One region of the Sphingomonas sp. Leaf38 genome, then DNA from elsewhere that is predicted to be linked to it. Evidence: riboswitches for the same ligand, from Rfam matches in the RefSeq annotation. Region 1 holds a riboswitch; each other region holds the start of a gene.

Region 1 (3,274 bases):
TCTCGGGCGGGCTCGACGTCACGCCCGGCCCCAAGGTCAGGCTATCCTTATGGGGTAACGGCCAGTCGAGCTACGAACTCGATCCCGCCAACACGCAGGGCCGCTACGGCGAGTATGTCGTCCTCAATGCCGAGGTCGCGTACAAGCTGACGCCGAAGATCGAGGTCTCCGCGCAACTCAAGAATCTCGCGAACGAGCGCTACGAGTATGTCTGGTACGACGGTACGCAGCGGCTCCACGCACCTGCCGATCCGCGCTCGCTGTTCGGTGCGGTCCGGTTGACGCTCTGATGCCGCGCCGACCGCCACTTCGCGCCATCGTGCGGCGCGTGCATCTCTGGCTCGGTCTGTTGATCGGCGCGCTGTTCGCGTTCGCGGGGCTGACCGGTAGCATACTCGTCTTCTATCCTGAGATCGACGCGGCGCTGAACCCGGCGCTGAACCCGGCGTTGCACGCGGTGCCGGACGGTGAGCGCGCGCCCTCCTGGCAGGCGATCGTCGACACGCTCCACCGCGAGCATCCCACTCGCACCGGCGCATGGCGGATCGAGGTGACCGGGGATGGCGGCGCGGTCCCGGTGCGCTATTATCAGCCAAGGGAAACCGCGGGCCACGATTTCGCGCCGTTCCTCGTCTGGGTCGATCCGGTCCGCCTGACCACGATCCGCACCGGATTCTGGGGCGATACGGTCGTCACCTGGATCTACGATCTCCATTACCGGCTGCTGCTGGAGAAGCCCGGTGGCGTCGTCATGGGAATCGCAGGCATCGTCATGCTCGGGCTGATCGCCAGCGGGATCTGGGCATGGTGGCCGCGCCCCGGCAGCTGGTGGCGCGCACTGCGCTTCAAGCACGACGCCGCGCCGCTCCGCCGTCTGTATGACTGGCACAAGCTGATTGGTCTGGGCGGCGCGCTCCTCGTGCTCGTCGTCACCGCTACCGGGGTGATGCTCGACCTACCCGATCAGACCCGGTTCGTGATCGCGCGCGCCTCGCCGCTCTACCGGACGCCGCCGCTGGCCGTGGTGGCACGCGGCGCGCCCCTGGCGATCGATCGCTTGGTCGCCATAGCCGAACACGTCTTCCCCGGGGCCGCGCTCGCCTGGATCGAGACTCCCGCCTCGCGGACCGGCGCCACGCGGATCAACCTCGCGCAGGACGGCGAGCCCAGCCGCCGTTTCCCGCGCACCAATGTCTGGCTCGATCCCTATACCGGCGCCGTCCTCGCGACGCGCGACGGTCTTGCCGATACAGGCGGCGACGTCGTGATGAACTGGCTCCACCCGCTCCACGGCGGCGAGGCGCTGGGGCTGACGGGGCGCATCCTCGCCTTCGTCGCTGGCCTCGTTCCGATCGCGCTGTTCGCGACCGGGGTGCTGCGGTGGCACCGCCGCCGCCAGCGCCGCGCGTCGCAAAGGACGATTGGCACTCGGGACGAACCCCGCTAGCACGACGCGCGAGCAGCCGGTTCGACCGGAGGCTCGCTAGATCGCGTCGGTGCCCTTCGGGGCTTGAAGGGGAATGCGGTGCGGAGGGTTCGCCATCCAATGCCGCAGCTGTCCCTGCAACTGTAAGCGGCGAGCGAAACGCACACGCCCTTCGCGACGAGGGGCAGCCACTGGGTCGACGACCTGGGAAGGTGTGGCGTGGAGCCGAGACCCGCGAGCCAGGAGACCTGCCGGCGTCTGGTCGCTCTCGTCCCGGCCCAGGGGGTGGCCGAGGCACGGTGAACGCCGTCTGAGCGACGACCTTGTGGCGGGGGCCGCATCGACGACGCGCGTCGGCCGCTCATGGCGTCCGGTCTTCCTGCGTCCCGGCCGCATGCGGCAGGTCCCCGTCCTCGTCGGACGCCGGGGAGTTCTGCATGACGACGATGACGATCGATAAGCCCGCCAAGAAGACGTCCGGCAAGCCGGCACGGATGGCCACGCGCAAACGCATCGGCTGGATGTTCGCAAGCCTGGTCGCGGCCAATATCACCGCCTGGGGCTGGGCGTTCTCGCTGTTCCATGCGCAGCCGCTGATGCTCGGCACCGCGTTGCTCGCCTGGGGGCTGGGCCTGCGCCACGCAGTCGATGCGGATCATATCGCCGCGATCGACAATGTGACGCGCAAGCTCATGCAGGACGGCCAGCGCCCGATCACGGTCGGCTTCTGGTTCGCGATCGGCCATTCGGGGATCGTGCTGATCGCCGCGGTCGCCATCGCACTCACCGCCAGCGCACTGGCGCAGTTCGAGGCGTTCAAACAGGTCGGCGGCGTGATCGCCACCGTCATCTCCGCGGTGTTCCTGTTCACGATCGCGGCGATGAACCTCGTCATCCTGCGCTCGGTCTGGCGGACCTTCGGCCATGTCCGCAGCGGCGGCGTCTATGTCGAGGAAGACCTCGATCTGCTGCTCGGCAACCGCGGCCTGCTGGCGCGCCTATTCCGGCCGATGTTCCGGCTCGTTACGCGCAGCTGGCATATGGCGCCGCTCGGATTCCTGTTCGGGCTCGGCTTCGATACCGCAACCGAGGTCGCGATCCTCGGCCTGTCCGCAAGCCAGGCCGCGGACGGTCTGTCGATCGGCACCATCCTCGTGCTCCCGATCCTGTTCGCGACGGGCATGGCGCTGGTCGACACGGCGGACGGTGTCGTCATGCTCGGCGCGTATGAATGGGCGTTCGTGAAGCCGATCCGCAAGCTCTACTACAACATCACGATCACGCTGATCTCGGCAATCGTCGCGATCGCGATCGGCGGGATCGAGACGCTGGCGCTGCTGGGTGCCAAGCTCGGCCTGTCGGGGGGCGTGTGGGACCTGGCGGCCGCGCTGGGCGAGAATTTCAACGGCCTCGGCTTTGCGATCATCGGCCTGTTCGTGTTGTGCTGGGTGCTGAGCTTTGCGATCTATCGCTGGAAACGCTTCGACGAGATCGAGGTCGTGCACGGATAGCTGGCGGCCCGGTGAAAAGTCCTTTAGGTCCCACCCCGAGGCTCGGTTTTACCGAACTTCAACAGATCGCGCCGGTGCCCTTCGGGGCTTGAAAGGGAATGCGGTGCGGGAGGATGTCCTCCCAATGCCGCGGCTGTCCCTGCAACTGTAAGCGGTGAGCGAGACGCACAGGCCCTTCGCGAGGAGGGAAGCCACTGGGTCCAAGACCTGGGAAGGCGTGTGTCGAGCTTTGACCCGTGAGCCAGGAGACCTGCCAGCGTAACGGTCGCTCTTGCCTTGATCCAGGGGATGGTCGCGGCACGGTACTCCGTCTGAGCGACGAACGCGTGCGGCCGAA
Region 2 (3,274 bases), on a different contig from region 1:
GATCGAGGTCGCCATTCCCGTATTCGGAGAAGAGCTGGTACAAGGTCGGCGCCTTGAAGCCCTCGCCATAGCTCGCACGCACCGTCGTCCCCGTGCGCAGCGCCAGCGCCGCATTCGCGCCGAACGTCGTGTGATTGCCGAAATCCTCGTGGTCGTCGTTACGGACGCCGCCGGTCAGCGTGAGGATATCGATCGGCTTGACGATCAGCTGGCCGTACACGCTGGTGATGCCGGTATCGGCATAGCTGAAGCCGTCATTGTAGCGGCTGTTCTCGCGCTCGACACCCGCGACGACGCGGACCTGGTCGAGCGGACGGAAGTCGCCCTGATATTCGTAACGCTCGCTGCGGCCGCGACCGAGGAACGACACGTCGCCGCCCGGCTGCGAGAAATTGTCGCGGTTGATGTCGGCGATCGTGAACGCGACGCGGTTGTTGAACCGGCCATCGGCGAAGTTCGCGTGCAGGCCGGCATAGCCATAGAGTTCCTGCGTGGTGCCATAGGCGGCACTGTCCGCGACCACGAACGTATTCGGGTCGAACCCGTCGTCGATGTCGACGCGGCTGTCCGCGAAATAGCCGCGCAGGTCGAGGCCGATGCCCGGCGCGAACTCGACGCCCAGCCGCCCCGTCGCACCGTACTGGCGATATCCGTCGCGCTCGGTGCCGCTTGCCGCGGACGAGATGCCGTCGCTGCGCAGGTAGCCGCCGGTCAGCGAGCCCGATACCGGGCCCTTCGCGCCCGACACGCCCGCGCTCGCGAACACGCTGTCCGCATAGCCATATTCGGCGTTGGCGCGCGCCTGCAAACCCTCGGTCGGCGCGGCGGTGATGATGTTGACGACGCCGCCGATCGCCTGGCTGCCCCATGGCACCGAGTTCGGTCCGCGCAACACCTCGATCCGCTCGACCGAGCTCGACAGGAGATTGCCGAAATTGAAGCCGCCGCCGGTCGACGACGGATCGTTGACGCGGACGCCGTCGATCACGACCAGAGTCTGGTCCGCCTCGGCGCCGCGGATGCGGACGCCGGTCAGCGCGCCGACTGTGCCGTTGCGCGTGACGGTGACGCCAGGCGTGGTCGCGAGCAGATCGGATACCACGGTGGTCTGCCGGCGCTCGATCTCGGCGCGGTCGATCACCGTGACGGCCTGGCCGATTTCGCTCAGCGGTTGCGCGGCGCGGCTCGCGGTGACGACGATGTCCGAGGCATCGCTATCGGGAATCGTCTGGGCGTTCGCCGGTGCCGCGATCGTCGCGGCGCCTAGGAGGAGGAAGAACTTCGTCATCAGGCACGTCCTAACCAGAACCGCCTGCGACCATTCGCGGGGCGGCCAGACGTCTCTCGCTCGAGGGAACCCGGCGGGACCGGAGCACTCGTCCGCGCCGGACACCCGCCCGCGCAGTGGATCGACCGTGAGAGGCAGGTCTCCTGGCTTCCGGGTCGCCGCGCCCACCCCGCCTTCCCAGGCTGAAACCCAGTGGCATCTTCGGGGTGGCCGCTATCCGGTCACAGTTGCGGGTACAGCGCCGGTCTTGCGGATGGGGTCGCACCGACCCGGCCCGCGCACCGACTTCCCTTTTGATCCCGTCGCCGGGAACCCTTCACGCGAATGGCATTAGTCGCGCGCTCTGCACGGGTCAACGCAGCGGATACCGCCGTAATCCTGTCCCGCGACGACGAGACTATGACGCGGTTAGCGCAAACCGTAACGCAGACCGACCCAGATCGTTCGCGGCGTCGCGCGCTCGACGATGTTTGCGCCGCTTATCCCCGCCTCGACCCGCTCGTTGAGGACATTCTCGGCCCGGAACTCGGCTGTCAGCGAGCGCAGGATCGGCAGCGCCGCATAGGCATCGAGCGTCGTCGCCGGATCGAGCACGCGCGTATTCTGGTCGTCGTCGAACTGCTGGCCGATATGCCGCACCGTCAGCGACACCGCCGCCGCATCGTGTCGCCAGTCGACCGTTCCCGACACCTGGTCGCGTGGCGTCTGCGCGGGTCGCAAGCCGTCCAAGGCGGCGGTGATCCCCGAACCCTCGACCGTCGAATTGGTGTGCGACCACGACGCCTGCACGCCCAGTCGCCCAGGGCGATACGCCGCATCCAGTTCGAAGCCGTGCGCACGGATCGCGTCGAGATTCTGGCGGACGCGATAGGTCGTCACCCCCGGCAGGATCTGTGGCGGATTGGTCGTCGTGACGTTCGCCACGGCTTCCTTCAGCCGGTTATGGAAATAGGTTGCGGCGATGCTCACGCCGGGGGCCGGGGTCAGCGTCGCCCCGGCTTCGACCCCGGTCAGTCGCTCCGGCGATAATTGGGCGTTCGCCGCGGTCGCGTCGTTACCGACCCGGAAAGGGCGATAGAGTTCGTTGAGCGTCGGCAGGCGCCAGCCGCGATAGCCCGCTGCGCGCAGCGTGATTGCCTCGACCGGCTGGTACGCCACGCCCGCCCGGCCGGTCGTCTCGCTGCCATCGCGATCCGCGTAGCGCAGATTGGTCAACGCAGCGCCGCCCGCGAGCGGTCGTTCCGACAGATAGCCGCCATCGATCGACCACCAGTCGACCCGTGCGCCCAGACTGAACGTAAAGCTACCCGCGACGACGCTCCCATCGGCGAACGCGCCGGTTGTCGTCGTGCCCCCCCCCGCCTCGCGCCGACGCGACGGTACGGCGTTCACGAACGTATAGAGCTCCTGCGTCTTGCCGCTCACGTCGCGGATATCCGCGCCGACCCTGAGCGTGATGTTCTCGCCCAGCGGCGGCGCGATCTCGATCCGCCCGCCGAGCCCTGTCGCCGGCGTGTTATACTGGTTCAACGACTGGGTCGCGGTCGTCCGCGCGGCATTGATACTGTTGAAGCTGCTCGCGAACGCGCGCGTCTGCAGATACGCCAGCGCCGAATAGCCCCAGGCGCCGCGGCCGATCAGGCGAAGGCTGGCATCCGCTCCCTCGCTCCTGTTGGCGGTGAAGTCGCTCCCCCGGTCGCGCCGGTCGGTGAATGCGCTCGCATTCATCTGCAATTCGGTCTTCGCATCGATCCCGACGACCGTCCGCAGCGCGCCCGACGCCTGTTCGTACGGGGCGGCATGATCGACGATCCCGCGGCTCTCCTCGACGGTCGGCGTAAAGCCGTCACCACGCGCGTACGCGCCCGATAGCGTCGCGAACCCCGATCCGCGCACCAACGCTGCCGACGCTTGCCCGTCGACCGAGTCGCGACTGCCATAGGCGACGCTGCCCTGGACCGGGGTGAGTTGATCGGGTGTCGCGCT
Region 3 (3,274 bases), 320 kb from region 1:
GGGTCAACTGTGCCAGCAGGCGTTTCTTGACGATGCGGTAGGCGGCGAGGGTGGCGGTGCCGCGACCGTCGAGGAACACCGCCTTGGCGCCGACCTCGACCTGATCGCCCACCGCGTTGCTGAACTGCACCTGCCCGGTCGAATAGGTGGTCAGCGTCCCCAGCGGGTCCACGCCGGTGGCATATTGCGCATAGAGCGACACCGTCGGGATCGGCTGATAGACGCTCCCGACCCGCCAGGTCACATTGTGCAGCCGCTTGTCGAGCGCGAACGTCTCGGTGCTGACGCCGCCTGGATCATCGATCCACCAGCGGCGGATCGTGTCACGCTCGTAGCGCACGCCACCGACGATCGAGACGTGCGTCCCGAGCTTCAGCCGGTCCTCGGCAAAGACCGCATATTCGGTGGTGCGTGTGCGATAACGCGGTGCGATGCCCTGTGTGTCGATGATCAGACCGGGATCGAACGCCGCGGGATCGACCTCCAAAATCTGGGGATCAGACCCGAAATTGTGTGAATAGGTCAGTTTGATGAGGTTGACGTCGAAGCCCACGATAAGGTCGTTGCCGACGCCATCGGCGACGTCCGTCCTGAGCGTCACGCTGCCCTGATCGCCCCATTGCGTCTGGTCGTGGACGATCCCGGTCATGTCGGTACGCAGGATGCCGCCCGGTGTGCCGGTGTTGCCACTGGCGTTGGCGCAGACGCCGTCCGCGGCGATCCAGCAATAGCTTTCGAGATTGAGCCAGGAGCGTTTGGAGGTGAGGCGATAGGCCTGGTTGCTGACGGTGACCATGTCGTTCGGCGTCCAGTCGACCTGCAGGCTGGTGCGGTTGTCGCGGTAGCGAATATAGCCGTCGCGCGTGTTGTAGTTGCGTTTCCGGATGCGGTCGTCGAGCCGTCCGCCGATCAGCGGCGTACCGAAATAGCGCATCGGCTTCTGATCGCCGTAATCGTCCCGCGCGGTGATGACGAGCGTGTCGGTCGGTGCCCAGCGCAGCGTCCCCGAGACGGCATGGCTGCGCGACTGGCCACGATCGACATAGCCGTCGGACCGCCGATAGCTGCCGTCGATCCGGTAGGAGAGGCGCTCGGTGATCGGCCCCCCTGCGCCGGCCGCCACATGCAAGCTGTCCTGCGAGCCATAGCCGATCTCGCCTTCCATTTGCGTCTGCTGCGTATGGGGTTTGCGCATCAGGACATTGACCGCGCCGCCCAGCGCACCCTGGCCGTAGAGAACCGAGGCCGGGCCGCTCAGGACGTCGATTCGTTCGACCATCCAAGGATCGGTCGGGAAGGTAATCGTGCCGGCAGCCGGAAACAGCCTTATGCCGTCGATGAGTTGGAGCACGGATCCCTGACCGCTGAAGCCTCGTGCGGCGAGCGCGGTGCCGCCATTGCCGGGGTTGCCAGCGTTGCTGATGCCCGGTGCGCGGCTCGTCGCGTCGATCACCGACATGTCGCCGCGCGCGCGGATCGTGGCGCCATCGATGACCGAGATCGTCGCGGGGGTCTCGAGCGGCGTGAGGCGCAGGCGGCTGCCGGTCTGATTTGGCGTGGTTAGCGTGTCGCGGGCATGCTGGCCGATAACCAGAATGTCCTCATTGTCGGTGGCAGGCAAAGACTGAGCGTTGAGCGGTGCTGCGAAAACAGGCGACAGCAAAGCGCCCGCGAACGCGAGGCGAGACAATTGGAACGGCATTACGGTAACCCCCGGGGCGTCGAGCGAACCCGGCAGGGACCTCCCGCGAACGGCCGACATTCGCGCCAGCCGGACGCCATCGCGACCGGCACGCATGCCAGTGCGGTCCCCACCGCACACGTCGTCGCTCGACGGAGTACCGTGCCGCGGCCACCCCCTGGGCCAGGCAAGAGCGACCAGACGCCGGCAGGTCTCCTGGCTCACGGGTCGTCACACGATGCACGGCCTTCCCAGGCCTTCGTAACTTACGTCCGGCCCAGTGGCTGCCCCTTCCTATGAGGGAAGGAGCGATATGCATCGCGCTCGCCGCTTACAGTTGCAGGGACAGCCTCGGATTCAGGCGGCGAACCACCTTCACCGCGTTCCCTATTAAGTCCCTCTCAGGACACCGACGCGATCATGCCGGCCTGCTTCAAAAGCAGATCAGCGCCGCCGATGTATCCCGACCAATGCCTTCGGGCAATCGCCATAGCCGAACGTCACGGTCTAGCGTCCCTACCGGCTTTCCCCATAGCGAGGGATCGCTCATCCATGATCATCATGTGGTGGTCAGATGTGGGAAAAACCGGTCTGCATCTCCACGTTGCGGCGACCAGTGTTTTGCGCCGCCTGCGCCGACCGGCCGGCGCTTGGCGCATATCTGGGGCCGTTCTATGTACCGACTCCAGAAACGGCGAGTGCGCAAAAACTTTGGCTGCGGAACGCCGTTCCCCGTCAAAGTGCGTCGTACCGGAAGTCGCGAAAGCATGCCTCTCCGCTACCCGCCGAGTGGAGGTCGGGACGCAACATGGGGGAGTCGCCCCGGACATCATGGTGATAGCCCGACACCTCGATGCCTCGATACACGCGTTGCCAGGTCTTGCCGGCATCGCCGCTGGTAGGGACCGCAACGATGTGGCGTGCGTTCGTGATCCGTGTCGGCATGCGGCGTCCATGCTCACTGGCCGGACGCCTGAGCGCAAAGCCAGGTCCGCGCGGCGCCTCAGCGGGTGGCATGCACGTCGGTATCGGGATCAACTTGGCCTCTCGCGGAGGTTCTGGAAGTAGAGGCGGGGAGGCACTCGTTCTTGGCGCGGTCGGGACCTCGCAGGTGCACTTGGAACGGCTTGAGACGGTCGCGGATGCTCGGCAGGGTCGCGAACCGGTCGATCGAGGGGAGCATGTGGTTCGCAGAAACATGCCCTCAAGGCCGAAGCTGTCGAACAGCGCTTCCGACGCTCTCGCCCGCTCGCTTATCATTGGCCCGTCTCCGCTCACCTCACGAAGATTGAATCAGACCATCGAGACTGTTGCAGGGTGAGCTTATCGCCATAATCGACCAAGCGCGGACATTCCGCGTTGCCTGCAATCCTTCTCCAACGGCCGTTCACGCAATTTCAAGCGTCGGTCCTTGCGATCAGGCGGTCAGGCGTTGGGTAACCTTGCCGCGCTGGGACTCGATTTCGGATCGGGCGCGTTCCAGCACTTCGACTTCGGTTGCGGCCAGCATGTCGTCGACTACGCGGCGGAGATGATCGCGCATCGTCTTGCGCGCCTGCGCGGAATCGCGGGCGCGCAGCGCTTCGACGATCA

The links. A riboswitch is a leader RNA that binds a small molecule or an ion and turns the genes downstream of it on or off. The one in region 1 is predicted to bind cobalamin.
Region 2: linked by a shared signal. The riboswitch ahead of ASE88_RS10185 (TonB-dependent receptor plug domain-containing protein) and the one ahead of ASE88_RS04050 (HoxN/HupN/NixA family nickel/cobalt transporter) in region 1 are both predicted to bind cobalamin.
Region 3: linked by a shared signal. The riboswitch ahead of ASE88_RS02740 (TonB-dependent receptor) and the one ahead of ASE88_RS04050 (HoxN/HupN/NixA family nickel/cobalt transporter) in region 1 are both predicted to bind cobalamin.

Annotation. Positions count from the first base shown of each region.
Region 1 covers NZ_LMLD01000009.1:389,981-393,254, forward strand. Annotated here, with positions in the region: gene ASE88_RS04040 (TonB-dependent receptor) at 1-290, shown strand, start outside; gene ASE88_RS04045 (PepSY-associated TM helix domain-containing protein) at 329-1,447, shown strand; cobalamin riboswitch at 1,478-1,697, shown strand; gene ASE88_RS04050 (HoxN/HupN/NixA family nickel/cobalt transporter) at 1,948-2,937, shown strand; cobalamin riboswitch at 2,993-3,210, shown strand.
Region 2 covers NZ_LMLD01000011.1:602,199-605,472, reverse strand. Annotated here, with positions in the region: gene ASE88_RS10185 (TonB-dependent receptor plug domain-containing protein) at 1-1,288, opposite strand, end outside; cobalamin riboswitch at 1,404-1,620, opposite strand; gene ASE88_RS10180 (TonB-dependent receptor) at 1,697-3,274, opposite strand, start outside.
Region 3 covers NZ_LMLD01000009.1:69,560-72,833, forward strand. Annotated here, with positions in the region: gene ASE88_RS02740 (TonB-dependent receptor) at 1-1,798, opposite strand, end outside; cobalamin riboswitch at 1,870-2,110, opposite strand; partial or broken gene ASE88_RS19340 (xylan 1,4-beta-xylosidase) at 2,417-2,668, opposite strand; gene ASE88_RS02745 (FadR/GntR family transcriptional regulator) at 3,099-3,274, opposite strand, start outside.